DNA from 3 places in the Thermobispora bispora DSM 43833 genome. Region 3 is predicted to be linked to each of the others. Evidence: riboswitches for the same ligand, from Rfam matches in the RefSeq annotation. Region 3 holds a riboswitch; each other region holds the start of a gene.
What was found. A riboswitch is a leader RNA that binds a small molecule or an ion and turns the genes downstream of it on or off. The one in region 3 is predicted to bind cobalamin.
Positions count from the first base shown of each region.

Region 1 (9,780 bases), 1.2 Mb from region 3:
ACGGCGCGATTAACAATTCGTGAAATCCCGTAACGGTCGGCCAAAATCTCGTGAAACATTCGGCAACCCAGCCCCGCCCATCAATCTGATACCGAGCCGTGGGCCACACCGGTGAACAGAAGGACGGCGCGCCCGTGTCCCGCACCGCCCGCCGCCCGCGTACGGCATGCCCGGGTACGGCACCGCCACGATGACACGCGGAACGGCGGGGTCTTTCGCGGTGCGGCCGGGCCGGGAAACCGGCGCACGGAATTTCGTTGCACCAAGGGCCTGGCGAATGGCGGCCGGAGAATGACCCCAAGGGATCCCGGCGGAAAATGAGCCGCCGGGCTGGGGTAGCCACCGCCGTTGCCCGGCCGGCGGCGTGAGCCCGGAACATCCCAGGTTCCCGGCCCACAGGTGCCGGATCACGGCACCAGGGTCACGAGTGCCGGACCGGGGCACCGGGGTCATGGCCCCTCGTGGAGCGTCCGGGCCCACTGGGCCCGGCGGGTGGCCGGGTCGAGCAGGACGCAGTCGCCGCACTTGCCCGCGCCGGGGATGCGGTAGTAGAGGCAGCAGCTCGTCCGGGTGAAGAACGGCCGGCCCGGCGCGGGCTCGGTGAAGTGGCCCGTGCCGCGCAGGTGCCCGAGACCGAGGAGCCGGGCACCGAGGGTCAGGGCGTCGGCGGCGTGCTCAGGACGGGCGCGGGCCAGCGCCTGGACGGCACCGCCCAGCGCGGAGGCGGCGTTGCCCCACAACAGCCGCGGCGCGAGCTTGACCTGGCTGAGGACCAGGCCGGCCAGCCGCTCGAGCAGGACGGAGACCGACCGGTAGAGGGGTTCGGCGGCCTGGTCCGGGCCGGAGACCGGCCGGCCCGCGGGCGCGGGCAGCCGCAACGGCAGCGGACCACCCGGGACGTCCTGCACCTCCACGGCGTCGGCCGTCCAGTCCAGAAGCACGCGGTGGACGACGGCCGCGCCGAGCACGGGCGACCAAAGCCGGGCCGCGATGCCGAGGTGGAGCACGGAGGCGGCGACCCTGCGCTCGGCGGTGCCGAGCCGGTCGCAGGCGGCGGAGATGCGCGCGCCGAACGCGGCGGAATCCGCGAGCAGCCGGGAGAGCGGCCGCCACGGGCCGGGCGGGGCGCCGGCACCGTGCAGGTGGAAGTAGCCGCCGATCGCGGACACGTCGGCGATCACGTCATCGAGGTCGCGCTCGGTCATCTCCCTCTCCGGGCCGTCTCATGGATCTGCTCGCCCCGCCGATCCGGCTCCCGGCCTGGTGCGCGGTGCCCACCCGGCGCACCCTGCCGGGCATGCCCGCCCCGCCGGCATGGCTCACCCTCCCGGTCCGCCGCACCCTGCCGGGCGCGGTCCCGCGCCCACGCGGTGAGGGCCTCGATGTCCGGGAAGCGGTGCCGCTCACCGCGGTGCTCGGCAAGGTAGCCGCCCTCGGTGACGGTGATCTCCAGGTCCGCGGGACCGCTCGCCACGGCCCGCCAGGAGTAGCGGGCCAGGGCCCGCTCCAGCAGGTACCGGTGCGGGTCGCCCGCGGTGACACGCACGGTCCCGGTCGCCCGGGGCCGCGGGACGAACACCCCGGCGGCGGGGTCGAAGGCCAGGTCGTCGCCGTCGAAGACGGCGCTGAGCGAGCCGTCGATGGTGAGCCGCTCGGGGGTGCCGGTGCGCAGCCGCCCGTCCGAGCCGATCAGCCAGACGTGGTCGGCGATGCGCAGGGCGAGCTCCAGGTCGTGGGTGGAGGCGATGACGGTGAGGGAGCGTTCCCGGGCCAGGCGGCGCAGCAGCCCCATGACGGTGACCCGCGAGCCGACGTCGAGGAACGCGGTCGGCTCGTCGAGGACGATCGCGGTGGGCTCCTGGGCCAGGGCCCGGGCGACCATGACGCGCTGGCGCTCCCCGTCGGACAGCTCGGTCGCCTGCCGGTCGGCGAGGTGGAGCGCGCCGGCCGACTCCAGCGCCCAGGCGACCGCGGCCTCGTCGGCCTCGGTGAGACGGCCGGTGAAGCCGGTGTGCTGGTAGCGGCCCAGCCCGGCCACCTCCCAGGCGGTGAGCAGCGGCGGCAGGTCGCGCTCGGTGAGCACGACGGCGAGGCGGCGGGCGCGTTCCGCCGCGGTCAGCGCCCTGATGTCGGTCCCGTCCAGGAGGACCGTGCCCGCGAGCGGCGGCTGCAGTCCGGTGAGGGTCCGCAGCAGGGTGGACTTCCCCGCCCCGTTCGGGCCGATGAGCACGGTCAGGTCGCCTGGGGCGGCCGCGGCGTTGAGCCCGGTCAGCACCCGGTGCTCGGGCCGGCCGCGGCGGGCGGGGTAGCCCACGGCGAGGTCGTGGAGCGCGAATCCGGTGGTACGTCCGGTCATACGGCGACTCCGATCCGGGCGGCGCGGCTGCGGAGCAGCACGGTGATGACCACGGGGGTGCCGATCAGGGTGGTGATGGCGTTGAGCGGCAGGACGGCGCCAGCCCCGGGCGCCTGGGTCGCCACACAGCACAGCAGTGCCGTACCGGAGCCGAGCAGCATGACCGTGGGCATGAGCACGCGGTGGTCGGCGGTGCCGATCAGCAGCCGCGCGATGTGCGGTACGGCCATGCCGAGGAAGGCGATCGGGCCGCAGCAGGCGGTGACCGCCCCGGCGAGCACCGAGGCGACCAGGATGGTGACGGTGCGGGTGCGGCGCACGTTGACGCCCATGGTCCGGGCGTACCGCTCGCCCAGGAGCAGGGCGTTCAAGGGCTTCACCCCGGCCAGCGCGGCGGCGAGCGCCCCGGCGCAGACGGGCACGAAGACCGCCAGGTCGTCCCAGGTGGTACCGGCGAACGAGCCCAGTCCCCAGGCGAGGTACTGCTGGGCGAGCCGGGGGTCGGTGTAGGTCAGCATCAGGCTGATCAGCGAGACCGTGGCCGCGCCGATCAGCACCCCGATGACCAGGAGGGTGGAGAGCGAGCGGACCCGCCGCGAGAGCAACAGGACGAGCACGAGCACCGCCGCCGCGCCCGCGGTGGCGGCGAGCACGATCCCGATCCGCCCGAACCCCGCCACGCCCGCGGTGAACATCCCGCCCGCGCCGCCCACACCGGTGACGACCAGTGCGACGCCCAGGCTCGCGCCGGAGCTCACGCCGAGGATGTACGGCTCGGCGAGCGGATTGCGGAACAGCGTCTGCATCTGCAGGCCGGCCGCGCCGAGCGCGGCGCCGGCCACGAGCGCGGTGACCGCCCGGGGCAGCCGGACGGTCCACACGATCGTCTCGACGCCGGGGTCTCCGTCGCGGGCCAGGGCCGCGGCCACCGCGCCGAGCGGCAGCGGGGTCGAGCCGACCGTGACGGCGAGCCCGAGGCCCGCCACGGTGAGGACGGCCAGGGCGATGAGCACGCCCGCCCGGCGGCGGGCGGCCCCGGCCCGGGTGTCCAGCGGGCCGTTCACTTGGTGAGCCGCCGGTAGAACGTGAACTCGTGACCGGGGGCCAGCTCGGGGTGGAGGATCGCGATCAGGTCGGCGAGGATGAGATCGGGCCGGGCCACCCCGCGCTCGTAGTAGTCGTTGCCGCCGCCGGGGCCGAGCACCTTGTTGGCGGACCACACGTTCCCGTCCTGGACCGCGGTGAGCTTCGCGTACCGCGGGTCGGCCTGCTCCACATCGGCGAGGGTCCGCCACGTGTTCTCGATGACCAGCCACGTCGGGGCGTGCCCGGCCTTGGCGAGGACCGTCTCCAGGTCGAGGGAGATGCTGCCGGTCCCCTCGGTGCCGGCCCAGGCGTAGGTCCCGCCCGCGTCCTTCAGCAGGGTGGCGGCGTAGCTGCCGCCGGCGGGCATGTACCACTGGCCGGAGTACATCGTGCCGAGCAGGACGGTGGCGGGCTTGACCCCCTTGGCCTTCTCGGCCAGCGCGGTGTACTCGCGCTCGACCTTGCCGAAGATCTCGGCGGCCTTCGCCTCGGTCCCGGTGAGCGCGGCGAAGAACTTGATCCATTCGGCGCGGCCCAGCGGGGTGGACTCCAGCCACTCGGCGTTCTCCAGGATCTTGATCCCGGCGTCGCGCAGCGGGCCGTACGCCTGCTTCTCCATGCCGTCGCCGACCAGCACGTCGGGCCGGGCGCCGATCACCTTCTCGATGTCGATCTCCTCACCGGAGGCGTACTCGATGATCGAGCCGGACCGGACCCGCTGCCACACCTCCGGTGAGGTGACGTACCGGACGGTGGGAATGCCCTTCAGCAGGTCGAGCGCGCCGAGGTCGGCGAGGAACGGCAGGTGCGTGGTGGAGGCGGCGAAGAGCGACCGCACCGGTACCTCGACCATGACCGCGCCGGCGAGGTCTCCGGTCGGCCGGGGCGCGGGCGTCCCGCACCGCACCAGCACGTACTTCTCGGGCTTCGCCCCCGGAGAGGGTTGCTTGACGGTGATGACCTGGTAGTTCTTCGCGTAGGTGATCGTGAAGTTCGTCGCGTGCCTCAGCGTCTGCTTCACCGGGAAGTAGTCGGTGTTCGCGTCGTAGTGCGACACGCACCGGCCGGTGTCCGTGGACGCGGCGACCGGGTCGCCGGAACGCTCCGAGCCGCACGCGGCCAGGCCGACGAGCAGGGATACCGCAAAGGACAGGACGAACGTCTTACGAGGGGAACGCATCGTTCTTCTCCCGGGGGTGACGTGCCCGGCGCTCCGCGACACCGGACACGGGACGAAGGGACGGTGATCCCCCGGAGAGAAATGATCTTGGAAAGCGTGAACCGCACGCCGAAGGCCGCGTGCCGCGCGCAGGCGCGCACCGTGAAGCCCAAGGCCGCGACATGGCCGCCACCATCCTCTCTCGGGGAGATCCGCCCCGATTTCCGCGAGGAGGCGAACAGGTGAGTCTCCTGGCTGACGGCTCAAGCGCCTCCCCCGGCCTTCCCACCCGTGTCGGGCAGTGGCGTATTCGGGATCGGCTCGCCGATCACAGTGGCGGGACCGCACCGGATTCACACCGGTTTCCTCGGCCCTGCTCGCCTTTGCGCCTATGATGCCACGCCGTTCTTGCGCCGGGTGGGCGGCCGCGCGCGGCGGGACGGGGACGGCCGGCCGGTCCTGGGCGCTCGGCCGGCGGCCGGGCACGCCGTCCGGATGGGCAGACCGCCCGGAAGGCGGGCGCGCAACGCCTGCGGCTCTTGTGACGCGCCACCGGTTCTCGCCGGTGCGGAGACGGGTCGCCATGCGCCCGCGGCCGGTGGGACGGCCGTGCTCTTCCCGGCCGTCGCGCTCCCTCACCCGGGTCGCGGGATGGCGCCGGGCGGAACCTCGCGCACGCCCGGCCGGCGCGTCGAGCCCGCAGACAGGCGACCGGCACCCGTGATTTCCGGGCACGGTCAATAAATAAGGGGTACGGCCGACGAAACCGGCGAGCGGCGTGCAGCCGTGCGCACGGATTGACCCTCGTTATCGTCCCGATCGCGTAAACCGGGTTCGCCGGGCGCACCGCCTGACATAGTGTGTGGTCGCGGAATGTTCCGCGACCACAGATGTGCTTCCAGCATTCACCTGAGGTATGCCCATGACGCGGCGGCGACCGCGATCAGAAGGCAGAGGCGAATGGTCCGGGGGGTGCTGTCCACAACATCCCGGACCATTCGTGCCACCTCGGCGATCCACGAGCCGAACTCCGGGTCACGGACTTCCTGACGGCGTCCCCCGCGTCCGCGGGGCCTCACGGTGGTTATGGCGGCCCCCTTTTTCCATCGCTGCGCTCAGCTCAATAACGCTCCCGGTTCTCACCTGCCGGCCTGATTCCGCGCCATGGCGCGGCGCGGAACCCGGAACCGATATGCCGATCTGGCGGGGGATTATTTCGGCCCGGGGCTTCATGGTCACAGGTGCCCGTCACATACGCAATGTATTCCGGCACGGATTCTTCGATCCCTACGAAGAGTGACCGCCGAATCACAGCATGCTATGGCAATTGATTCTGATATGTTCCAATAAGGGCGTTTTATTGTCTGAAATGTCCGCTGGCTCTTTCCGAAGATTTTGCCGGGCACGCGACACGCCGTCATCGTCCCGCGCGGGGATCACCGCGCCGGTCCACCGGCCGGGCCGTACTCGAAGGCTCACGGCCGGGCCGTACCCGGAGCCGCCGCCGCGCCCACCAGGCCGGAAAGCCGCGCCGTACGCCAGCTCGAGGGCCGCCGTACGCCGGGCCGGGAGCCGGGCGGTACGCCGGGCCGGGACGGACGGGTCAGGACCGCCCGGCGGACGCGCGGGCGATGAGCACGCCGGCCACGATCAGCGCCGCGCCGAAGACGAGGAAGCCGATGTCATAGCCGAGCTGATGGGGGCCCGGGCGGACGTGGTGCACCCCGAGGATCTGGTGGTCGACCAGGCCTTCGACCACGTTGAACAACCCCCACCCGGTGATCATCCAGCCGAACAGCTCCCCGAGGCGGTGCGGCGCGGCCCGGGAGAGCATCGCGACGCCGGCGATCACCAGGACGAGGCACAGCGCGTGGAACGCGCCGTCCCCGATCATGTTGAGCCGCAGGTCGTCCGGGTACCAGCCGCTGAGCATGTGGTGCCAGCCCAGCAGCTGGTGCAGCACGATGCCGTCGATGAAGCCGCCGATGCCGAGGCCGAGCACCAGTCCGGCGGGGCGCACGGATGCCATGACGAGTCGTAATCATATCAATACATTCCGTGAGCGCCGCGCATTCACACGCCATCGGCGCCGCCGACCGCCGTGATCATGCACCGGGCTCCGCCCGTCCGCCGCCCGCGCCGGTCCTGTCCGCCGCCGGGCCCGGCCCGCCGCGGCTCTCCGGGCCGCGGGCCGGAGGGGTCAGCCGCAGAGGTCCCGGGCGAGGTGGTCGATCCGCCACATCACCGACTCCACCAGCTCGTCGGTGATCGGGGCCCCGGAGCGGACCTCGGGCAGGTCCCGCCGGTGGACGATCACCAGCCTGCGGTGCCGCTCGTCGATGTCGCGTTCGCCGAGCACCACGCAATCACCCCGGACGAACACGACGGCCGCGTCCGGATCGGCCGACTCCAGGAGCTGCCGGACGCAGTCCGGCTCCACCAACGCCACGCTCGGCACCGGTCCTCCTTTCCGGTACGGCACGGCCGGGAAGCCTCCGGCTACAGCAGGCGGCTCCCGACGCCGGTCACAAGCCGCTTGATGCGCTCCACCCCGCCCTCCGGGCTGAGCGGCGGTGTCTCCATGCCCGCACGGCCGCGCAGGCCGTCGAGCACCTCGCGGAGCGCCTCGGTGGCGCTGTACCGAGGGCGCCACCCCAGCTCGGTCCGGGCCCGGGTGGTGTCCATGATCGGCAGCCGCAGCAGCAGATCGACCATGCCCGGCGCTGCCGGGATCAGCCGGGCCTGCCAGCCGGCCGCCACCGCGCCCCGGACCAGCCAAGCGGGCACCCGGACGCGCCGCGCTCGGAGCATTTCGGCGAGCACGTCACCGTCGATCACCGGGTCGGCGGCGATGTTGAACGCCCCGGAGACCGGCCGGCGCAGCACGAGCCGGTAGGCCTCGGCGGCGTCCGCGGTGTGCACCAGCTGGAACCGCATGCCGGGTATGTCCGGTACGATCAAGCCGGGCCGTACCACGCGCTGGGGCATGAGCGGTCCGGCGAACAGCCGCCACTGCTCGGTCGCCGACTCCCGCTTGACGATGAAGGCGGGGCGCATGCGCACCACGCGGATGCCGGGGTGCTCCCGCTCGAAGGAGTCGAGCAGCCGCTCGACGTACGCCTTCTCCCGGGAGTACGCCGCGCCCGGCCAGCCGTGCGTCGGCCAGCTCTCGTCGATGGCCCGGTCCTGTGGCCCGGGTGAGTAGGCGCCGACGGAAGAGGCGCAGATGAGCGTGGAGACACCGGCCTCCGCGGCGGCCCGGAAGACCCGTGTGCTGCCGATCACGTTGGTCTGCCAGGTGGCCGCCGGGTCGTGCGTCGGGCCGAAGATCCACGCCAGGTGCACCACCGCGTCCGCGCCCGAGAACATCGGCACGAGGTCGGCCGTGCGCACGTCGCCCGTGCGCCACTCGACCTTCGCGGGACGCCAGCTCGGCTCCCGCCGCGCGACGCCGACGATCGAGGTGACCTCGGGGTCGCATTCCAGGGCGGAGATGAGACTCGTTCCGACGTTCCCGGTCGCACCGACCACCACGATCCGCATATCTCACGGTTTCCCTCGAGGTACCGTCCCAAACGGGGCATTCGTCGTGTCACTCCTGGCGAACCAGGGAATGAAGTGGTGATGCGGGAAAGCGCTACCTAGGGGGACCAAGTTCTCAATCTGATTGGAGAGGCGGCACAGGCGCATGGCTCAGATCGTCGGCGGTGGACGGCCCGTCAATGACGCCGAACGGCGGGTCATCGCGCACCTGCGCGACCACGCGCCCGACGACTGGCTGCTGCTCCACAACATCGAGGTACCCCGCGGCCCGGACCTGTTCGAGATCGACGTGGCCGTGCTGACCGGCCACTCGCTCTGCGTCATCGACGTCAAGGGGGCCCGCGGCCGGTTCGAGGTGGTGGGCAACCGGTGGTTCCCGCAGCACCGGGAGGCGTTCGGCTCCCCAGTGGCGAAGCTCCGGGGCACCGCCCGGGCGCTCAAAGGGCTGCTCGTCGACCAGCACCGCGAGCTCGAACGGCTCTACGTGGACAACATCGTGGTGCTCACCGCGCCCGGCGCCGTGCTCATCGACCCGACCGGCCGGGACGCCCGCCACGTCACCGACATGGACGGGCTCATCCCGATGCTGAGCGACGTGTCCCGGGTCCGGCACGGGTGCAGCCGGGACGCCCGGCCGTACCGGAAGGCCGTCCTCGAGGCGCTCAACGCCACCGTCCGCCGCTCCACCGCCCCGCCGCGGTTCGGCAACTGGGAGGTGGAGGAGGAGCTCGGCGGGGACAGCCGGGTCACCGAGTACCGGGCGGTCAACGCCACCACCCCGGTGAGCGAGACCGTGCTGCTCCGCGTCTACCGGGCCGACCCGCTCGCCGAGGAGCGGCGCCGGCTCATCGAGCAGCGGCGGATCGCCAACGCCTACCAGGCGCTCGCCAAGATCCCGCCCCACCCGTGCGTGGTCCGCTCCCGCGACTTCTTCGCCATCGACGACGAGAGCCGGTTCGTGCTCGTCCTCGACGACGTGCACGGGCGGGCGCTCCACCTGCACCTGGGCGACCGCCGGATGAGCCTGGAGACCAAGCTCGACATCATCGAGGACATGCTCGCCGGGCTCGCCCACGTCCACGCCAACAAGGTCATCCACCGGGCGCTCACCCCGGCGTCGGTGCTGGTCACCCCGAACGGCCGGGCCATGCTGACCGGGTTCGACTACGCCAAGCCCGGGCCGCGCAAGCACACGGTCGCCAACGAGCTGCCGAACATCCTCGACGTGCACTACGTCGCCCCGGAGTGCCGGACCCGGCCGGATCGGATGACCCCCGCCGCCGACGTCTACGCCGCCGGGGTCATCGCGTTCCAGCTCCTCACCGGGGAGCTGCCCACCCCCGGCGGCGACGGGGAGGCGGTGGCCGACGGCGTCGCCCCGCAGATCATGGATCTGCTCCGGCGGATGCGCGACCCCACCCCGGGCAAGCGCCCCGACGCGGCGACCGCCCTCGCCGAGCTGCGCCAGGCCCGCACCGTTCAGGTACGGCAGAGCCGCGGCGGCCGCTTCATGCGCCGGGTGCGGACGGCGCTGCGCCGGCTGGCCGGCCGCTGACGCCGGCCCGCCGAACACGGCGATGCCTTCGGTGTTGGCCCACGGGCGTTCCCGGCGGCGCGGGCGATGCCGCGCCGCGCC
Region 1 covers NC_014165.1:4,079,730-4,089,509, forward strand. The annotation lists gene TBIS_RS17425 ((2Fe-2S)-binding protein) at 450-1,205, opposite strand; gene TBIS_RS17430 (ABC transporter ATP-binding protein) at 1,202-2,356, opposite strand; gene TBIS_RS17435 (FecCD family ABC transporter permease) at 2,353-3,420, opposite strand; gene TBIS_RS19620 (ABC transporter substrate-binding protein) at 3,417-4,622, opposite strand; cobalamin riboswitch at 4,826-4,993, opposite strand; gene TBIS_RS17445 (DUF2243 domain-containing protein) at 6,205-6,630, opposite strand; gene TBIS_RS17450 (hypothetical protein) at 6,802-7,059, opposite strand; gene TBIS_RS17455 (NAD-dependent epimerase/dehydratase family protein) at 7,101-8,144, opposite strand; gene mads6 (methylation-associated defense system protein kinase MAD6) at 8,290-9,699, shown strand.
Region 1: another riboswitch for cobalamin. It lies ahead of TBIS_RS19620 (ABC transporter substrate-binding protein); the one in region 3 lies ahead of TBIS_RS12320 (CbtB domain-containing protein).

Region 2 (9,780 bases), 1.5 Mb from region 3:
CTTCAGGATGGCGGCGACGAGATGACGACCGGCGACACCGCCGAGCGCCTGGAGGCCGGCCTCGGGGCCGATCCCGGCGGACGGCGATGGTGGCGGACGCCCCTGCTCCTGGTGGTGACCGCGCTGATCACGGCGGTCACCGTCGCGCTGCTCATCGGCAGGTGGGGGGCGCCCGGAGACGCCTCGCCCGAGGCCGGGTTCGCCCGCGACATGGCGATCCACCACGCCCAGGCCGTGGAGATGTCGTTCATCGTGCGCGGCAAGACCACCGACGAGGCGCTCCGCACGCTGGCCTACGACATCATCACCACCCAGAGCACGCAGCGCGGCGTATTCATGGGCTGGCTGCAGCAGTGGGGCCTCAGCCAGGCCTCGAGCCGGCCGCCGATGGCCTGGATGTCGGGTCACGGGCACGGCGGCGGGGCCACGGCGAGCCCGCGCCCCGCGACGGGCGGCCTGATGGCCGGGATGGCCACCCCCGAGGAGATGGAGCGGCTGCGCGCGGCCACCGGCCGGGAGGCGGAGATCCTCTTCCTCCAGCTCATGATCCGCCACCACGTGGGCGGGGTGGAGATGGCCGAGGGGGTGCTGCGCCTCTCGAAGCGGGAGGAGGTGCGCGACATGGCGCAGCACATCGTGGACTCGCAGAACGCGGAGGTCACGCTGATGAAGCGGATGCTCGCCGACCGGGGAGCCGAGCCGCTGCCCTGAGCGCGCCGCCCGGCCGCCGGGAGGCCACCCGCGGCCCGGCCCGCCGGGAAGCCGATGAAACTTTCATCGCGCCGGGGCTCCACGCCGCCTTCGAGCTCATGGCAGGGCCGCGCGCCGCCTGCGGCCCCATGGCAAGGCCGCCTCTTGACAACGCCGCGCCGCCTGCGGCCTCACCGCGGGGCCGCGCGCCCGCCGGCGGCACCGGGCCGCGCGGCGGAGCGCCGGGCGTGGGGTGCGAGGGCGCATGCCCCCGCGCCGGTGGCCGCGCCCGGACCGGGCCCCGGTCAGAGGCCGAGCTCCTCGGCGAGCGCCGCGGCGAACGCGTCGACGTCCTCCTCCGTGGTGTCGAAGGCGCACATCCAGCGCACCTCCACCAGGTCCTCGCCGCCCGTGCCGGCCTGCCGGTCGCTCCAGTTGTAGAAGCGGTACCGCTTGCGCAGCCGGTCGGCGACGTCCCGGGGCAGCACGGCGAACACCGCGTTCGCCTCGACCGGGCGCACCACGGTCACCCGGGGCAGGTCCCGCACCTTGTCGGCGAGCCGCCGCGCCATGGCGTTCGCCCGCCGGGCGTTGCGCAGCCAGAGGTCCCCGGCGAGCAGCGCCTCGAACTGCACGGCGACGAACCGCATCTTCGACGGGAGCTGCATCAGCGTCTTCCGCAGGTACGGCAGGCCGCGCGCGGCCGCGGGGTTGAGCACGACCACGGCCTCGCCGAACAGCAGCCCGATCTTGGTCCCGCCGAACGAGACCACGTCCACCCCCACGTCGGTGGTGATCGCGCGGAGCGGGACGTCCAGGGCGGCCGCCGCGTTGGTGAGCCGCGCGCCGTCGACGTGGACGAGCAGCCCGAGCTCGTGGGCGCGGTCGCAGATCGCCGCCAGCTCGTCCGGGGTGTAGACGGTGCCGAGCTCGGTCGCGTTCGAGATCGACACCACCCGCGGCTGGGCCCGGTGCACGTCGCCCAGGCCCCGCGCGTAGCGGTCGATCGCCTCCGGGGTGAGCTTGCCGTCCTCCGTGGGCACCGTCAGCAGCTTCAGGCCGCCGGTCACCTCGGGGGCCCCGCCCTCGTCGGTGTTGATGTGCGCGGTCTCCGGGCAGATCACCGCCTCCCAGGGCGCGCACATCGAGCGCAGGGCCACCACGTTCGCCGCCGTGCCGTTGAACACGGGGAACGCCTCGGCCCGGTCGCCGAAGTGCCGCCGGAAGAGGTCCGCCAGCGCCGCGGAGTAGACGTCGTCGCCGTAGGCGACCTGGTGCCCGCCGTTCGCGAGCGCGATCGCCTCGAGCACCTCGGGGTGCACCCCCGCGTAGTTGTCGCTGGCGAACGCCTTGATCGCAGGGTCGTGCCGCCGTACGGCATCGGTTGCCACGAGAAGTCCCCCTTCGGTCATCGCGCGGAGCCGGCCGGCGTCAGGTCGATCCGCCGGCCGTTGACCGCGCCGGGCTCCCGGTCCCACAGGTCCGTGATCGCCACCGCGAGGTCGTTCACGTCGGTGTGGCGCTCGAACGACCGGCCCGGCTCGGCGGCCCGCATCGCATCGTGAACCAGCGCGGTCACCACGAGGATCACGGCGGCCGAGCGGGTGTCCTGGAGCGCGTCGGCGAAAGCGAGCGCCCACGCCTCCGCGGCCGCCTTGGCCGCGGCGTACGCCGCGTCCCGCTGGGAGGGCCGCTGCGCGGCGCGCGCGGAGACGATGACGAACCTGCCGTTGTCGCTGCGCCGCAGCAGCGGCTCGAAGGCGAGGGAGACGTGCTGCAGGGTCCGGATCAGCGCGTCGTGGAGGAAGTCCCAGTCGGCGAGGTCGGTCTCGGCGAAGGACGGGGCCCCGCGCCACCCGCCGACGAGGTGGACGACCCCGTCGACCCGCCCGTGCTCGTCCGCGATCCGGTTCGCCAGCCCCTGTACGGCCGGCCGGTCGAGCAGATCGAGCGCGAGGCACCCGTGGGCGCCGGACCTGTCGACCGCGATCACCGTGTCGCCGAGGTCGGTGAACCGGCGTACCACGGCCTGCCCGGCCGCGCCGCCCGCTCCGGTGACCAGGATCACTCTGCTCATCGTTCGCCTCGCTGCCCGTCGTCCGACCGGAACCCGTGGCTTCCGCCACGCGGTGAGCTTACGCCCTGCCGCCGCGGTGGCCGCCCGGCACCCCGCCCGCGCCGGAGCGGGGCCGCGGCCCGGCCTACCCGCCCATCCGGCGCCGCCAGTCGCGGGCGCCGTCGAGCACCGCCCGGTGCACGGCGCGGGCGATCCGCGCGCCCCAGGTGGAGCGGGGGCCGCCGAACGGCTCGGCGGGCCCGTGCTCGCGGACCGCGACGCAGACCGCGTCCGAGGCGGTCCCCGTGCACGGGAACCCGGCCTCGAGCAGCGCCTGCGTCTTCGCCTCGGTCACGGTCATGACCGCGTTCACCAGCGCGGCGTCGGAGAACGCCACCGGGACGGCCACGATGATGTTGATCGTGCCCGGCCGGAGCGCGGCCTGCCCCGCCCCGCCGCCCGCGGCGGCGGGGCGCGGCCCCTCCCCCGGCGCGCCGGGCCCCGCCGGAGCAGCGGCGGGCGGCTCCGCCGCCCAGGTGGGGTGCCCCAGGCCGACCGTGGCGACCGCCGCGCACCCCGCGTCCTCCGCGACGGTGTGGCGGTCGACCACGGCGGCGGTGAGCATCCCCACCCCGGGGCCGTCCGGGCTCAGCTCCCGCAGGTGGTCCACCGGGTCCATCCGGGCGTAGTCCTTGCTCACCTGGGCGTTCAGTACCCACTCCCGGCGGCCGATCCCGCCGCCGAGCACGGCCGACGAGATCATCCGCCAGCCGGGCCCGAACCGCCACAGCAGCATGCCCATCCGCATGCCGTCCTCGATCCGGTGGGTGAGCGAGAGCCGGCCGATCACTGCGCCTCTGGCCGGACCAGGAACACCATGGGCCTGCCGTCGGCGCCGGTCTCCACCCGGATCTGGGCGCCGAAGTGCCGGGTGAGGAGCGGCTCGGTGAGCACCCGCCCGGGTGGGCCGGCGGCGACCGCCCGGCCTCCGGCGAGCAGCACGAGCGAGTCCGCGTACTGCCCGGCGAGGCTCAGGTCGTGCAGGGTGGTCACCACGGTCAGCCGGTCGGTGACGCGCAACCGGTCGATGAGCTCGAGCACCTGCTGCTGGTGGCCGAGGTCGAGCGCGGTGGTCGGCTCGTCGAGGAGCAGCACGGGGGCCTGCTGGGCGAGGGCGCGGGCGAGCACGACCCGCTGCCGCTCCCCGCCGGAGAGCTCGCCGAGCGGGCGGGAGGCGAAGCCGGTCAGGCCGAGGCGCTCGAGCACCGACTCGGTCACCTCTTTGTCCGGCGCGCTCTCCCGGCCGAGGTAGGGGATGTACGGCGTCCGGCCGAGCAGGGCGTACTCGTACACGGTCATGTCGGGCGGCAGGGCGGGGCTCTGCGGCGCGTAGGCGATCAGGCGGGCCCGCTGCCGGTGGCGCAGCCGGTCGACGGGGGTCCCGGCCACCCGGACCTCGCCGGTCCGGCCGATCAGCCCGGCGATCGCCTTGAGCAGGGTGGACTTGCCGGCGCCGTTCGGGCCGATGATCGCGAGCCAGCCGCCGGACGGGGCGGAGAGCCCGACGTCGGTGAGCACCGGCCGGCCGCCGAGACGCACGCTCAGGCCGCGCACCTCCACCCCGGCCGGCCCGGTGAGGACCGGTGGTGCGGCCGTGCTCATACGCCCTCCCGCTTGGTCGCCCGGAGGACGGCGATGAAGAACGGCGCGCCGACGAACGCGGTGACCACGCCGATCGGCAGCTCGGCCGGGGCGAGCGCGAGCCGCGCCACCAGGTCGGCGAGGACGAGGAAGGCCGCGCCGCCGAGCAGCGAGAGCGGGAGCACGGTCCGGTACGACCAGCCGGCGAGGCGGCGCACCGCGTGCGGGACCACGGTCCCGACGAACCCGATGAGCCCGCTCACCGCGACGGCCGACGCGGTCGCGAGCGACGCGGCGAGCAGCACGGCCACGCGGGTGCGCCCGGCGTGCAGGCCGAGGCTGGTGGCCTCCTCGTCGCCGACGGAGAGCACGTCCAGGAGCCGCCCGTGCAGCAGGAGCACCGCGCTGGAGAGCACGGCGTACGGCGCGATCATCCGGAGCTGGTCCCAGCCGCCGCCGACGCCCCCGAGGATCCAGGCGTAGATCCGCTGGAGCTCGTCCACCTTGAGCTGCTGCACGAACGCCTGGAGCGCGGTGAGGAACGAGGAGACGGCCACGCCGGCGAGGATGAGGGTGGCCGTGCCGCCGCCCCGCCCCGCCGTACGGCCGAGCGTGTAGCTGAGGAGCACCCCGCCGACCGCGCCGGCGAAGGCCGCCGCCGGGACGGTGAGCCCGCCGCCGCGGGTGAACACCACGGCGAGGGTCACGGTGAGCCCCGCCCCGGCGGCCGCGCCGAGCAGGTACGGGTCGGCGAGGGGGTTGCGGAACACCCCCTGGTAGCCGGCGCCGGCGATGGCGAGCAGCCCGCCGACCATGGCGACGAGCAGCACCCGGGGCACCCTGAGCTCGAAGAGCAGCCCCTGCTCGACCGGGGTCAGGCCCGAGTCGACCGTGACGAACGGCAGCAGGTCGAGCAGGGCGAGCGCGATGCCCCGGGGCGGGATGCCGGCCGCCCCGGCCGTCACGCCCAGGGCGAGGCTGGCGACCAGGGCGGCCGAGACGAGCAGGAGCGGCCGGCTCCGCGACCGCGTCGTCATGGGCGGCCTCAGCCCGCGGCCTTCTGCACGGCCTCGCTCACGGCCCGGGCGAACTCCACCACCCGGGGACCCCAGCGCGAGGCGATGTCGTCATCGAGCTGGAAGACCCGCTTGTTCTTGATCGCGGAGAGCTTCGCCCAGCCGGGCCGCTTGGCGAGGGTCTCGGCGCTCTCGCCGCAGCACTTCACATCGGCGAGGAAGATCAGATCGGGGTCGGCCTCGGCGATGAACTCGGTGGACAGCCGCGGGTATCCGCCGGCCGCGTCGGGCGCCTTGTCGGCGATGTTCTCGAGCCCGAACATCGCGTAGATCTGCCCGAGGAACGTGTTCGACGTGATGGAGTAGGGCGTGTTGTCGAGCTCGTGGTAGTAGGTCAGGCCTGTGCCCTTGGGGGCCTTGGCGACCAGCTCGTCGATCCGCCGCTTGATGTCCGCCGCGACCTCGGCGGCCTTGGCGCCGTTCCCGGTCGCCGCGCCGAGGTCCATGATCTGGTCGTAGGTGTCGTCGAGCCGGTTGGCCGCGGGCTCCACGAGCACGGGGACGCCGACCTTGGTGAGGCCGTCGACCACGCCGTTGGCGTCGGTGGACGTCACGACCAGGTCTGGCTTGTAGGAGATGATCGCCTCGACGTTGGGCTTGAAGCCGGACAGGGACGTCCGGGGCGCCTCGGGCGGGTAGTCGGACTGCTCGTCCACGGCGACGACCTGGTCTCCCGCCCCGATGGCGAAGAGGATCTCCGTGGCGGTCGGGGAGAGCGAGACGATGCGCTCAGGCCGCCCGGCGATGGTCACCTGCCCGTTGCCGGCCTGAACGGTGACGGGGAAGGAACCTGCGGCTGAGCCGCTCGGAGTGGGGGTTTCGGGGGCGTTGCCCGCCGGCCGACCGCATCCGGCCAGGCCGAGGATCGCCAGCAGCACGCCCGCGATGGCCACGCGTACCGGCCTCACGAACTGGTCCTCCTGGGTCCGGGGGAAACGAGGACCCGCGAAAATCGACGGGTCACCCTTTTCCGCGAGGGTCTTGCCACGTCGACGCGGCGTGCAGGCGACCTGGCTCGTCCCCGGAGGGGGCATCACAGTTGCGGGACAGCGCCGGATTCCCACCGGACTTCGCTGCACGACGCGTTCCGGAGGCAACAGTACCAACCGGACGTACGCCGCGTCTTACCGGGCGTCCCGCCTTACGGGCCGGTGCGTCAGCCGGGGCGGGGCCGCGTTATGGGGATCCCTGCCCGGCCTGGCCGGTGCGCCCCGGGTCCTCGGGTACGCGGAACCGTGGTGCGGGCAGGTGGGATCCGATGCCGTGGAACGGGGATCGCGCCCACCGGTGCGGCCGGTGCCCGGCCGGGCCGGTCACCCGGGATCCCGTGCGCGATCAGGGCGGGTTCGTCGTCCGGATCGGCTACGGATCGGGAGGTGCGGAACGCCGTGGCCGGCCGGTCACTCGGCCACCGGGAGCGACGAGAACCGTGGAGAGGACACCTCCGGCGACCGGGCACGCGCATCGCGTGATCCGGTATCACGGGCCCCGAGGCGCGTGGGCGGGTCACCCGTGCCGGATCGGTGGCACACCACCCGGATCCGCCGGCTGCGAAGAGTGCGCGCCGGGTGCACGCGGCGTGCGTGCACGGGAAGGCTAGACCAGCAGGCTGTCGAACTGGCCGTCCTTGACCCCGAGCACGAGGGCGCGGATCTCCTCCTTCGTGTAGATCAGGGCCGGCCCGTCGGGGTCGCGCGAGTTCCGGACCGCCACGCTGCCGTCCGGCAGCTCGGCGAGCTCCACGCAGTTGCCCTGGGAGTTGCTGTAGGCGCTCTTCCGCCAGGTGACCCCCTTGAGGTCCTTGGCGGGCATACCGTTGTACGGCTTCATATCCGATCTCACTTGTCCAGGTCTTTGAGGTGCTGTTGGAGCCGCTCCACGGTGCCCCGCGGCGTGGCGCTCGCCACGCACAGTTGCTCCATCGCCCGCAGGTACGGGTCGACCTCCTCGGGCTTGTCCAGGTACAGGGCACCCCAGAGCTGTTCGACGTAGACGACGTCGGAGAGCTCGCGCTCCGGGAAGCGGAGGATGGTGAACGCGCCGCCCTCGGCCGTGTGCATCCCGTACTCGAAGGGCATCACCTGCAGGGTGATGTTGGGGAGCGCCGACACGTCGAGCAGGTGCTGGATCTGCTCGCGCATGACCTCCCGCCCTCCGATCCGCCTCATGAGCGCGGCCTCGTCGATGACGGCCCAGAGCCTCGGACCGTCGGGGCGCGTGAACCGCTCTTGCCGCTGCAATCGCATATGCACGCGCCGCTCGATCTCGTCGTCCGAAGCCTCCGGATTGCCGAGTTTGTACACCGTCCGGGCGTATTCGGCGGTCTGGAGCAGCCCGGGAATGAACTGCACCTCGTAGGTGCGGATCAGGCTCGCGGCCTCTTCTAAGCCGACATATGTGACAAACCAGTCCGGCAGCACATCGTTGTATTTGTGCCACCAGCCAGGCGCGTTCGCCTCCCGGACCATCTCCAGCAGACTGCGCCGTTCGGCGCCGTCGTGCACGCCGTAGAGGGTGAGCAGGTCTTCGACGTCACGCGTCTTGAACCCGACCCGGCCGAGCTCCATCCGGCTGATCTTGGACTCCGAGGCCCGTATGTGGAACCCGGCCTGCTCACGGGAGAGTCCGCGTGCTTCGCGCAGCCTCCGCAGGCTGGCCCCGAGCATGATGCGCCGAACGGTGGAAACGGAACCGGGCGGATCTATCGACACGTCCTTTTCCTCCGTTTATTGGACTGGCTTCAAGTCTGTCAAAGATCGCCCCCTTCGATCCAGGATGTTGGGAAGTAAGGTAGCGCTTCCCGCGGTCTCTTGCACGTGCATCCGCTCTTGCAGTCGCACGTTCGCATCGACCATGATGATCTCGTGCAGCCCGCGAACGTGACCCGTGGCCATGCGCGATCGCCGCTGCTCGACTGGTGGCCACCGATCGTCTGGTGGCCGGAGCCGGCCCGAGACCTGATCGAGCCCGGGTCACCGCCGGTCAGCGCCACCCTGGTCCTCTCCCCGATCGCCGAATCCGTCTGGTCCGCGCGGAACTTCGCGCTCGGCGCCCTCGCCGGCTGGGACATGACCGGGCTGGCCGACGGCATGGGGCTGGTCGTCTCCGAGCTGGTCACGAACGCGCTGCGGCACGGCCTCGCGCTCTGCGGCGGACCCCGGCGGGAGGTGATCCGGCTCGCCCTGGTCCGCCGGGGGCGGCTGGTCACCTGCGTCGTCTTCGACCCCGGGCCCGGGACGCCCGTGCTCCGGGATCCCTCCCCGTTCGAGCCCGGCGGGCTCGGCCTGCACATCGTGGAGTCGCTGAGCGTCCGCTGGGGGTGGTGCCCGGTGGCCCCGCGCGGCAAGGCGGTCTGGGCGGTGCTCGGCGGCTGACCGCCGACCGCCCGCCGGACGACGCGCCCCGGCACGCGCGCGACGCCCGATCCGCGGAAATGCCCGCGCCACCATGCGGCCATGTGCTGAGATCGGACGGTGACGCCCGCACGGCGCGGTGCGCGGCCCGCCCACGGTGGTCGCGCCGTCAACCCGGCGCCCGGCTCCCCTCGGCGCCCCGCGGCCCGGCATCGCCGCCCGCCTCGGCACCGCCCCGGGTACGGCGGGCGTGACGGTGCCTCCCGGCGGCTCCGGAGGGATCGACGATGCCCCATGACCTCCTCGGCTGGCTGACGACCCTCGGCGAGGACCGGCTCGCCCGCATCCTGGCCAACCGGCCGGACGCCATGGCGCCGCCGTGGCCCAGCGACCTCGGCGCCCTCGCCGCCCGGCTCACCGACGACCTCGCCGTCCTGGAGGTCATCCGGGACCTCCCGCTCCCCGCCCTCGAGCTGATCCAGGCCCGCCTCGCGCTGGACGGCCCGGCCGGCGAGGCGAGGCTCGCCGCCTTCACCGGGGTGCGCACCCGCGAGGTGCGGCGCTGGCTGCACCACCTCTACGACCGTGCGATCGCCTGGCCCGGCCCGGACGGCCGGATCGTCCTCGCCCCGGCCGTGGCGCGGTGGTGCCCGGCGCCGCTCGGCCTGGGCCGGCCGTTCGGCGCCTGCACCCGCGGGCTCGCCGCCGAGGACCTGCGCCGCGCCGGCCGGCTGCTCGGCCTGCCGGTCCGGGGCGGCCGGGACCGGCTCACCGCCCGGATCCGCGCGGTGCTCGGGGACCCCGACCGGCTCGGCCTCCTGCTCACCGGCGCGCCCGGCGGAACCCTGGAGCTGCTCGACGCCTTCGCCTGGGACGGCCCGGTGCGCACCCTGGACCGCGGGCGCCACCGGCGGCCCGGCACCCCGGAGCGGTGGGCGCTCGGCCCTCGCGTTGTCCGGGGCAC
Region 2 covers NC_014165.1:1,393,312-1,403,091, reverse strand. The annotation lists gene TBIS_RS06195 (DUF305 domain-containing protein) at 1-711, shown strand, start outside; gene TBIS_RS06190 (threonine aldolase family protein) at 996-2,102, opposite strand; gene TBIS_RS06185 (SDR family NAD(P)-dependent oxidoreductase) at 2,099-2,767, opposite strand; gene TBIS_RS06180 (adenosylcobinamide amidohydrolase) at 2,892-3,596, opposite strand; gene TBIS_RS06175 (ABC transporter ATP-binding protein) at 3,593-4,408, opposite strand; gene TBIS_RS06170 (FecCD family ABC transporter permease) at 4,405-5,424, opposite strand; gene TBIS_RS06165 (ABC transporter substrate-binding protein) at 5,433-6,371, opposite strand; adenosylcobalamin (AdoCbl) riboswitch at 6,415-6,562, opposite strand; gene TBIS_RS06160 (DUF397 domain-containing protein) at 7,060-7,293, opposite strand; gene TBIS_RS06155 (helix-turn-helix domain-containing protein) at 7,302-8,129, opposite strand; gene TBIS_RS19745 (ATP-binding protein) at 8,328-8,837, shown strand.
Region 2: another riboswitch for cobalamin. It lies ahead of TBIS_RS06165 (ABC transporter substrate-binding protein); the one in region 3 lies ahead of TBIS_RS12320 (CbtB domain-containing protein).

Region 3 (9,780 bases):
CGCCGCCGCGCTCGGCGGCACGGCCGGGGAGGTACGGCAGGCACCGCCGCAGCCGCGCGAGCCGGGCGTGGTGGCGCAGCCGTCGGGCGGGCTCGCCGTACAGGCCCTCGTGCCGCTGGGGCGGCTCACCCCGGAGCAGGCGCACGCGATCGCCGGCCTCGCCGCCGAGGTGCGGTTCACGCCGTGGCGCACGGTCGTGGTCCGCGACGTGGCCGACCCGGAGGCGGTACGGCACGGCCTCGTGGCGGCCGGGCTCGTCACCGACCCGCGGTCGCCGTGGGTGGGGGTGACCGCGTGCACCGGGCTGCCCGGCTGCGCCCGGGCGCTCGCCGACGTGCGCGCGGACGCGGCCGCGTGGGTGCGCGCCCGGACGGCGCCCGCCGAGGTGCCGGTGCACTGGTCCGGGTGTGAGCGCCGCTGCGGGCTGCCGCGCGGCCGGGTGCGGCAGATGGTGGCGACCGCCACCGGTTACCGGGAGGAGGGGCCGTGACCGGGTACGCCGGGCCGCCGTTCGACTACATCAGGGACGGCGCCGAGATCTACCGGCGGTCGTTCGCCACCATCCGGGCCGAGGTGGACCTGGACGGCCTGCCACCCGAGGTGGCCCAGGTCGCGGTGCGGATGATCCACGCGTGCGGGATGACCGACCTCGTCCGGGACCTGGCCTGGTCGCCGCAGGTGGTGACCCGGGCGCGGGCCGCGCTGCGGGCGGGCGCGCCGGTGCTGTGCGACGCCGAGATGGTCGCCTCCGGCATCACCCGGCGGCGGCTGCCCGCGGGCAACGAGGTGGTCTGCACGCTCAACGACCCGCGGGTGCCCGAGCTCGCCGAGCGCCTCGGCACCACCCGGAGCGCGGCCGCGCTGGAGCTGTGGCGGGACCGGCTGGCGGGCTCGGTGGTCGCGATCGGCAACGCGCCGACCGCGCTGTTCCGGCTGCTCGAGCTGGTGGCCGAAGGAGCGGGCCGGCCAGCGGCGGTGCTCGGCATCCCGGTGGGCTTCGTCGGCGCGGCCGAGTCGAAGCTTGCCCTCGTCCATAGTGGCCTCGACTACCTGGTGGTGCACGGCCGCCGCGGTGGCAGCGCGCTCGCCGCCGCGGCCGTCAACGCCATCGCCTGCGAACGCGAGTGAGCCGCGCGGTACGGCGCGGCGTCGGTCGGTGAGGCGGGGTACCTGGTCACCGCTCAGCGGCCCGCCACGGGCGGTTGAAACTTTCTCGTCGCAGTGGGCGGTAATCGGTGCGCCGCGGGCGGGGCGGCGTGCCGGTGGGCGATACCGGCACAGGAGGCGGTGGGCGGCATTTTCCGATCAGTCCGCGATGTGGGCGAGATCGGGAATGTGGGCGGCCGCGATCCGGGGCCGCGCCGGAGGCTGGAGCAGGAACACCTTCCGGTCGAGCCGTTCCATGTCGCCGCCTCGCCCGTAGACCAGGCCCGCACAGAAGTCCACGAGCGGCCTGGCCACGTCGTCGGGGAGGTGCGAGACGTCCATGACGACCGCGGTGCCGCTGCGGAAGCAGTGCCCCACGTAGAAGGCGTCGTTGTAGTCCTTGGGCCGCAGCTTCTTGATCACGGGTGGGTCTTTCGTGTCGTGGTGGTCACCTGGGATACGGTCCCCGGCGCGAGGGCACCGGGGATTCGACGTACGCCGCGCATGCGGCATGTCCTGCGTCACCGACCCTGGGTCAGGTCTTCGCAGGCCTATACGAGCCGTGCGGCTCCATGCCGGCCCGCCCGGTGGTACCTGACACGGCAGTGGTGGAGATGGTAGCGAGAACGCTTCACATTGGTGGGCAAATCAGATCTTTATCCCCGTCACTCCGGTAACTGAATCCGTTTCGTTTCCATTGGCCGATTGATCGGTGACCGACGGCCCGGCCGCCCCGCCGGAATCGGCGTACCTCCCCGGCCCACATCGGGCCTCCGGCTGCGACGGCCGTCGCCGAAGCCGCCCTTGCCGAGCCGGGACTCGCGGCCGACGAGCGCACCTGCTCGCGCGGAGTTCGCTACGGCTTACAGGGGCGCGCGCTCGGCGGACATTCGCGGTCGTGACGGTACGAACCCTTGGCTCGCGATGGCCACGCCGCGACCTCGCCCGTTCCGAACGGCAATGCCGGTGGCCGCTGCGTGGCTCGCCGTCAGGACGGGCGACGAGCCCGCGCGGAGCGCCACCGGTACTTCGCAGCGGCGGCGACCAAGCGGTGCGCCAGGATCGGCTTCCCGGCCCAGTGCAGATGCAGGTAGGTGGCGGTGAGGCGGGCGTCGCCGAAGCCGTCGGCGCCGCCGTCCCAGCACAGCAGCGGGTCGGGCACCCGGTCGACCACGGTGCGGTGGAACTCGTGGCCGCGCAGCCGCTCGCCCGCCCGGGTGAGCAGCGAGTCGCGGCGGGCCACCGCCTCCCGGTAGCCGAGCGTGAGCCGGTCGGTCATCCGCGCCGCGGCCGGGATGCGGCCGCACATGCGCCGCCCGTCGAGCTCCCGGCACAGGTAGAGCAGCCCGGCGCACTCGGCGGCGATCGGCCCGCCGAACGCGGCCAGCGCCGCGCGCAGCCGCTCGTTCGCCGCGAGCCGGTCCGCGTACACCTCGGGGAAGCCGCCGCCGAGCACGACCGCGGCCGTGCCCTCGGGCAGCGCCTCGTCCCGGAGCGGGTCGAAGGCCGCGACCTCGGCCCCGGCGGCGCGCAGCAGCTCCACGTGCTCGGCGTAGCCGAAGGTGAACGCGGGCCCGCCCGCCACCGCCACCACCGTGCCGGAGCGCCGGTACGGCTCGCCCCGCCCGCCCGCGGCGCGGGCGAGCGCCTCCGCCGGATCCCACGCGGCCGCGCCGAGCGGCGGCGCGGCGCGGGCGAGCCGGACGATCGCCTCGAGGTCGCAGCAGCGGGCCACCAGCTCGCCCATGCGCCGCACCGCGTCGACCGCGGGCGCGCCGCGCTCGGCCGCGGGGACCAGGCCGAGGTGCCGGGACGGGGTGGCCACTGCCTCGTCGCGGCGGATCGCGCCCAGCACCGGGTAGCCCGCGAGCGCCTCCCGGCACAGCTCCTCGTGCCGGTCCGACCCGATCCGGTTGAGGATCACCCCGCCGAGCCGTACCCGCGGGTCGAAGGTGGCGAAGCCGTGCACCAGCGCGGCGACCGAGCGGCCCGCCCGGGAGGCGTCGACGACGAGCACGACCGGGGCGTCGAGCAGCCGGGCCACGTGCGCGGTCGAGGCGAAGTCCCGGCCGGCGTGCCCGTCGAACAGCCCCATCACGCCCTCGACCACCGCGACGTCGCAGCCGCGCGCGCCGTGCCGGAACAGCGGCCCGACCAGGTCCTCGCCCACCAAGAAGGGGTCGAGGTTGCGGCCCGGCCGCCCGGTGGCGACCGCGTGGTAGCCGGGGTCGATGTAGTCGGGGCCCACCTTGTGCGGCGACACCCGCAGGCCGCGCGCGTGCAGCGCGGCCATGAGCCCGGTCGCCACCGTGGTCTTGCCCGCCCCGGACGACGGCGCGGCGATCACCAGCCGGGGCACGGCGGCGTCGGTACGGCGGGCCGCCCCGGCGGCCGCGGGCCCCGGCGGCGCTACCACTCGATGCCCTTCTGGCCCTTCTGCCCACGGTCCATGGGGTGGCGGATCTTGCCCATCTCGGTCACCAGGTCGGCCGCCTCGACCAGCCGCTCCGGCGCGTTCCGCCCGGTGATCACCACGTGCTGGTACCCGGGCCGGCCCCGCAGCGTCTCCAGCACGTCGTCGAGGTCCACCCAGCCCCAGGCGAGCGGGTAGGTGAACTCGTCGAGCACGTAGAACCGGTACGTCTCGGCGGCCAGATCCCGCCGCACCTGCTCCCAGCCCTCCCGGGCCTGGGCCGCGTGGTCGTGCCCGGTCCCGGAGCGCCGCAGCCAGGACCAGCCCTCGCCCATCTTGTGCCAGGTGACCGTGCCGCCCTCGCCGCTCGCGCCGAGCAGCCGCAGCGCGCGCTCCTCGCCGGTGCGCCACTTCGCCGACTTGACGAACTGGAACACCCCGATCGGCCAGCCTTGGTTCCACGCGCGCAGCGCCATGCCGAACGCGGCCGTGGACTTCCCCTTGCCGGGGCCGGTGTGCACGATCACCAGCGGCCGGTTCCGCCGCTGCCGGGTGGTGAGCCCGTCGTCCGGGATCACCGGTGGCCTTCCCTGTGGCATCTCACACCGCCTTCGCGTGGGCTCGCCGGGCGGGTACGGCGGCGCCCGGCTCGGACAGCGCGTCGAGGGGGAGCAGGGTGGCCCGCAGCCGGGCGGCGAGGCGGGCCGCCAGGCCGAGCCGTACCGGGCCGGTCTCGCAGTCGACGACCACGCACGCCGTGCCGGTCAGCAGGCGGGCGGCGCGGTCGGCGGCGTCGCCGTCGGTGGCGCGGCCGTCGGTGACGAGCACGAGCAGCGGCCGCCGGGCCGGGTCGCGCAGCCGCTCGGCCCGCAGCACCTCGGCCGCCTTGGCGAGGCCCGCGCCGAGCGGGCTGCGGCCGCCGGTGGCGAGCGCGCGCAGCCGGGCGGCCCCGGCCTCCACCGACGAGGTCGGCGGCAGCGGCACCTCGGCGGCGGTCCCGCGGAAGGTGACCAGGCCGACCTTGTCCCGCCGCTGGTAGGCGTCGAGCAGCAGGCTCAGCACCGCGGTCTTCACCGCGGTCATCCGGCGGCGCGCGCCCATCGAGCCGCTCGCGTCGACCACGAACAGCACGAGGTTGCCCTCCCGGCCCTCGCGCACCGTCTCGCGCAGGTCGCCGCGGCGCAGCAGCAGCCCGGGTCCGGTGCGGCCGCGCCGCCGCTGGTGCGGGGCGGCGGCGAGCAGCGTCGCGGGCACGTGCACGTCCCGGGCCGGGCCGCGCGGCACGCGGGCGCCGATGCCGCGGCCGTACCGGCCCCGGGCGCGCGACCGCCGCCCGGCCGCGCCCGCCCCGAACCCCGGCACGCGCAGCAGCGGCACCCGGTACGGCGCGGCCACCCCGGCCACCCGGCCGCCCGCGGCCGGGCCCGCCGCGCGTGCGGGCTCATCCTCGCCGTGGCCCGGCACCGCGCCGTCCCGCGGCCCGGCCGCCTCCGGGGCCGGGCCACCGCGCGGCGGGGCGCGGTCCGGCGGCGGGCCGGTGGGATCGGGCCGGTCGGGCGGGGACGCGCGGTGCGTGCCCGGCGGCCGGTCGCCCGCCCCGCCGCCGTCGCCGTCCGGCCCGCCGGACGGCCCGCCGCCCGAATCGTCCGGGGGTTCGTCGTCCGGCTCGGTCCGGCGGAGCAGCTCGTCGAGCAGGTCCTCGTCGAGGCCGGGCGCGTCGAACGGGTCGCGCCGCCGCCGGTGCGGCAGCGCCAGCCGGGCGGCCGTGCGCACGTCCGCGGCGGTGACCGTGTCCCGGCCGTGCCAGGCCGCGTGCGCGATCGCCGCGTTCGCGGTCACCAGGTCCGCGCGCAGCCCGTCCACTTCGAACGCCGCGCACACCGCCGCGATCTGCCGCAGCCGGGCGTCCGGCAGCCGCACGTGCGGGACGCGGTCCCGCGCCGCCGCGATCCGCCGGGCGAGGTGCGCCTCCTGCCCGGCCCACCGCGCCGCGAACCCCTCCGGGTCGGCCTCGAACGCGAGCCGCCGCCGCACCACCTCGGCCCGCTCGTCCGGGTCCCGGGAGGCCCGCACCTCGACGGTGAGCCCGAACCGGTCGAGCAGCTGCGGCCGCAGCTCGCCCTCCTCCGGGTTCATCGTGCCGACGAGCAGGAACCGGGCCGCGTGCCGGACCGACACCGAGTCCCGCTCGACGTGGCAGGTGCCGAGCGCGGCGGCGTCGAGCAGCAGGTCCACCAGGTGGTCGTGGAGCAGGTTCACCTCGTCGACGTAGAGCACGCCGCGGTGCGCCGCGGCGAGCAGGCCGGGCTCGAACGCCTTCACGCCCTCGGTGAGCGCCCGCTCCACGTCGAGCGAGCCGACCAGCCGGTCCTCGGAGGCGCCGACCGGCAGCTCGACGAGCGCGGCGGGCCGCCGCACCCGCGGCGCGCCGGGCTCGTGCGGCCCGTCCGGGCAGCCCGGATCCGGCGCGTCCGGGTCGCAGGCGAACCGGCACCCGGCGACCACGTCGACCGGCGGCAGCTGCGCGGCGAGCGCGCGCACGATCGTCGACTTGGCGGTGCCCTTCTCGCCGCGCACGAGCACCCCGCCGACCCGGGGCGAGACCGCGTTGAGCAGGAGCGCGAGCTTGAGGTCGTCGAGCCCGACGACGGCGCTGAACGGAAAGTTGATCATCGAACGCCTTTGCTCGGGGGACATGGGAGCCGGCGGCCGTCGCCGTCCGCGCCGGGGGCCCGGCGCGCCGCGTCGGCGGAGACCGGGGACCGGGCGGGCGGCGGCGCGGCCGGGAGCACACGGCGTCCGCGCGGTGGCCGCACGGGGCACGCGCCGGGGCGCGGCACGCGGTCTACCCGGCCGGGGCGACCGCCGCCCGCCGGGTGGCGCGCTCGGTGAGCAGGCCGAACAGCACGCCGAGCGCCGACCAGAACACCAGCTGCGTGCCGAGCGAGGCGAGCCGGAAGTCCCACAGCAACGTGGCCGGGAAGCCCTCGGGCACCTCGTCGACCGGCGGCAGCAGCAGCCACGCGGCGACCACCGGCACGAGGAAGGCGGTCACCGCGGCCGTCCAGCGCCGCCACGGATCGGGCCCGGCCCGGCGGGCCGTGCCCACCGCGACCGCGGTCGCGGCGAGCCCGACCAGCACCATCACCAGGTACAGCAGGGTGCGCTCGTCGATCGTGTCCGGATCGCCCACGGCGGGTGGGTTCGCCGGGTACTTCACGAACGGGACGAGGACGATCGCGAGGAACGCGGTCCCGGCCGCGACGATCGCGAGCAGGCCGTCGTTGCGCGGCCCGACGCGCCCCCGCAGCCCCGCGTACACCAGCGCGAAGATCCCGCCCACGGCGAGCCCGTAGAGCCCGGTGGCGAGGAACAGGCCGGCCTGCTGCACCGGCCGGCTCACCACGACCCCGGCACCGTGCGAGTGACCCGCCGCTCCGCCGTGGTCGTGACCGTGATCGTGACCGTGTGCCGTCGCGCCCTCCCCGGCCGCGGCGCCCGCCTCCTCCAGCACGATCGCGCGCTCCACGTGCGGCTCGCCGGCGAGGAAGGCGAACGCGCCCGCGAGGATCCCGGCCAGCAGGCCCACGAGCAGGCCCCTGGCCACCAGGGTGCGGATCGTCATGGGGTGCCCTCAGTGGCAGGGCACGCCGAGCAGGTGCCGGCCGTCGTGCATCAGCTCGTGCAGGAGCAGGCCCGCCCGGGAGACCGCTCCGTTGTCCATCAGCACCAGGTAGGCGAGGAGCAGCAGAACGGGGACGGCGAGCAGCCAGGGCCGCAGCCGTGCCAGGGGATAGGACGAGGGAACAGACGAGGGAATGGACGACGGAGCGGACAGATCGCTCACAAGTGCCTCCTTCTGGGATAACGCGCCCATACGGTGAGGTCCCACGACGGTTCAAGCGACCTGGCTCCCGGGATCGACGTCCCGGATACAGTGGCGCGTCCGCACCGGCCTCTCACCGGATTTCCCTTGAACCGCCGCGAACTCCCTCGAAACGTACCGTGGCCCGCAATCCCCGTCAACGTACGGCCCGGCCGTACCCGCGGGCGGGCACCCGCCGCCGGACCCGGTCATGGGCCGGTCAGGGCCAGGTCAGACCGGCATGGGGGCGCGGCGACGCGGGCAGTGGTGCCCTCGGGCACGACACCGAGACGTGGCCGTGAGGGGAGGACCGGTGAGCGGTGCGAGGGACGACGAGGGCCGCCGGGAGCCGCGCGAGCGGTCCTGGCCCGCAGCCCCGGACGCGGGCCCCGGGCACGTGAGCGCCGACCTGGAGCGAGTGGCCTCGAACGAGGACGACCCCGACGCTGGGTCCGGCCGGGCCGACGCCGACGACGGCGCCTACCTTGCCGGCGAGGGCACCGGCCGCCCCTACTAGCGGAGTTCATCCCTTGGCGAGGCGCGCCCGGCCGCGCGCCGCCGAAGCGGACGCGGCGGGACGGATGGCGAACACAAGCGGCAGGCCGAGCCCGGCATGGCCCGGTTTACGGAAACCGCCACGCGATCCGCGGCCCGCCGCCGGAATCCGAGTTGCGTACGTCACAGACCTGGAGGCAGCGTAAGCGAGATCAGACGCAGGACACCAGACTATCCGTTCGTCAACCCCTGGCCTGCTGGCACCGTCCGCGGAGTGGGCCGAGCTGCGGCGGACCTGCCCGGTTAGGCGGGTCCGGCTGCCCAGCGGCGACGAGGCGGTGACTAAAATAACGAAAAAATGGATAGTGAACAGTGTCGCTATTCGCTATCCCCATACGGAAACGCTCAGCTCGACCCGGAGCGCGGGAGGCGCCGACCCGCGGTGCCACCGGGGGCGGAGCTCGAAACTCGCTTCAGCCAGGGTCCAGCAGAGAGAAGACCCGATCCAGGGCAGAGGAAATACGAAAGCGTGGCGACACCGTCGCCACGCTCGCCGTCTCTAGATTTCGTGATCTGGTGCCGTGCGAAGGGCCCCAGTTGTCAACGGCCAAGTGCGTGTCGCCGTTGGTGGCCAGGTTGAGGTCCCCACGTCTTCCAAACTGGTGACGCGGGTTCGATTCCCGTCGTCCGCTCTAATGACAAAAGGCCAGGTCAGAGCCCATGCGGGCGGCCTGGCCTTCGTGCTTTCACCCCCTGTTTTCGATCTTCCGTGCCATTTGCGTGCCAAATCGGTTGGCGATCTTCGGCTCGGCGGCGGCCTTGAAGGCCTGCCGGAGGGCCTGGGCGATCACCCTTGTCCCGCTCGTGGATCGCGTGCATATAGCTCTGCGCGGCCCGGGGCGAGGAGTGACCCCATGCTGGCCATCGGCTCCTTGAGGCCGGCGCCGCTGTAGTAGCGGTGGGTGTGCTCCTCGCGGAGGCTTCCAGGTTCGTGCCGTGCCCGGCAACGAGCGCGACGGCGCGCAAGAGCAACGCCAGAGCGGTCCGCCGGCAGGCGGTGTCCGTCTGACCTGGGCTGTTACCACTTTCCCTACGTCTTCAAGCCCACCGCTTGTTTCCCTACGTCTTCAAGCCCACCGCTTGCTCGGCGGAGAAGGACCGCCGCATCGGGGGAAACCAGCGCAGCCGGATACATCCATGCAGATGTCAGGGCTGGTCGCCCGTGGCGTCTTCGCCGTCCTGTTCCCGTTCGTGTTCCTGGTGAATCAGGTGGGTGAGGACGGTTTCGCTGATCTCGGTGAGGGCGTCCAGCTGGGCCGGGGTGAGCAGGTTGAGGAAGTCGGCGCGGAGCCGGGCCAGGTATTCGGGGGCGGCCTTTTCGATGGCCTTCCGGCCTTTGTCGAGGATGCAGACGACGGCGCTGCGGGCGTCCGCGGGGTTGGGTTCCCGGCAGAGCAGTCCCCGCTCGGCCATGCGGCGGATCTGGTGGGAGAGGCGGCTCTTCTCCCAGCCGAGGGCGCAGCGCAGGTCGAGGGCGCGCAGCCGTCCCTCCGGGCTGGTGTAAAGGGCGAACAGCACCTCGTAGTCGGCCAGGGACAGCCCGCAGTCACGGTGGAGGCTCTGCTGGAGGTGTGCCTGCAGCGCGGCGCTCATGCGCTGGTAGCTGGTCCACGCGCGGCGTTCCCGCGGTGTGAGGGGGATGCCGTCGCCCATGCCCCCAGGGTAGTTGACGGGTCATCCAACGGCGTATGCCGGGATAAGGTTGACTTGTCAACAGAAACGCTGTCGGGCACGCCATGTCCCGGCATCGTCATCGGGGAGACCGCCCATGACCGACTACGGCCACGAACTGCGTTTCGGC
Region 3 covers NC_014165.1:2,908,157-2,917,936, reverse strand. The annotation lists gene TBIS_RS12355 (nitrate/sulfite reductase) at 1-490, shown strand, start outside; gene TBIS_RS12350 (precorrin-8X methylmutase) at 487-1,128, shown strand; gene TBIS_RS12345 (cell division protein SepF) at 1,306-1,569, opposite strand; gene TBIS_RS12340 (cobyrinic acid a,c-diamide synthase CobB) at 2,135-3,496, opposite strand; gene cobO (cob(I)yrinic acid a,c-diamide adenosyltransferase) at 3,556-4,158, opposite strand; gene TBIS_RS12330 (VWA domain-containing protein) at 4,160-6,232, opposite strand; gene TBIS_RS12325 (CbtA family protein) at 6,405-7,184, opposite strand; gene TBIS_RS12320 (CbtB domain-containing protein) at 7,194-7,406, opposite strand; adenosylcobalamin (AdoCbl) riboswitch at 7,410-7,558, opposite strand; gene TBIS_RS12315 (hypothetical protein) at 7,738-7,941, shown strand; gene TBIS_RS12310 (MarR family winged helix-turn-helix transcriptional regulator) at 9,126-9,632, opposite strand; gene TBIS_RS20170 (LLM class flavin-dependent oxidoreductase) at 9,748-9,780, shown strand, end outside.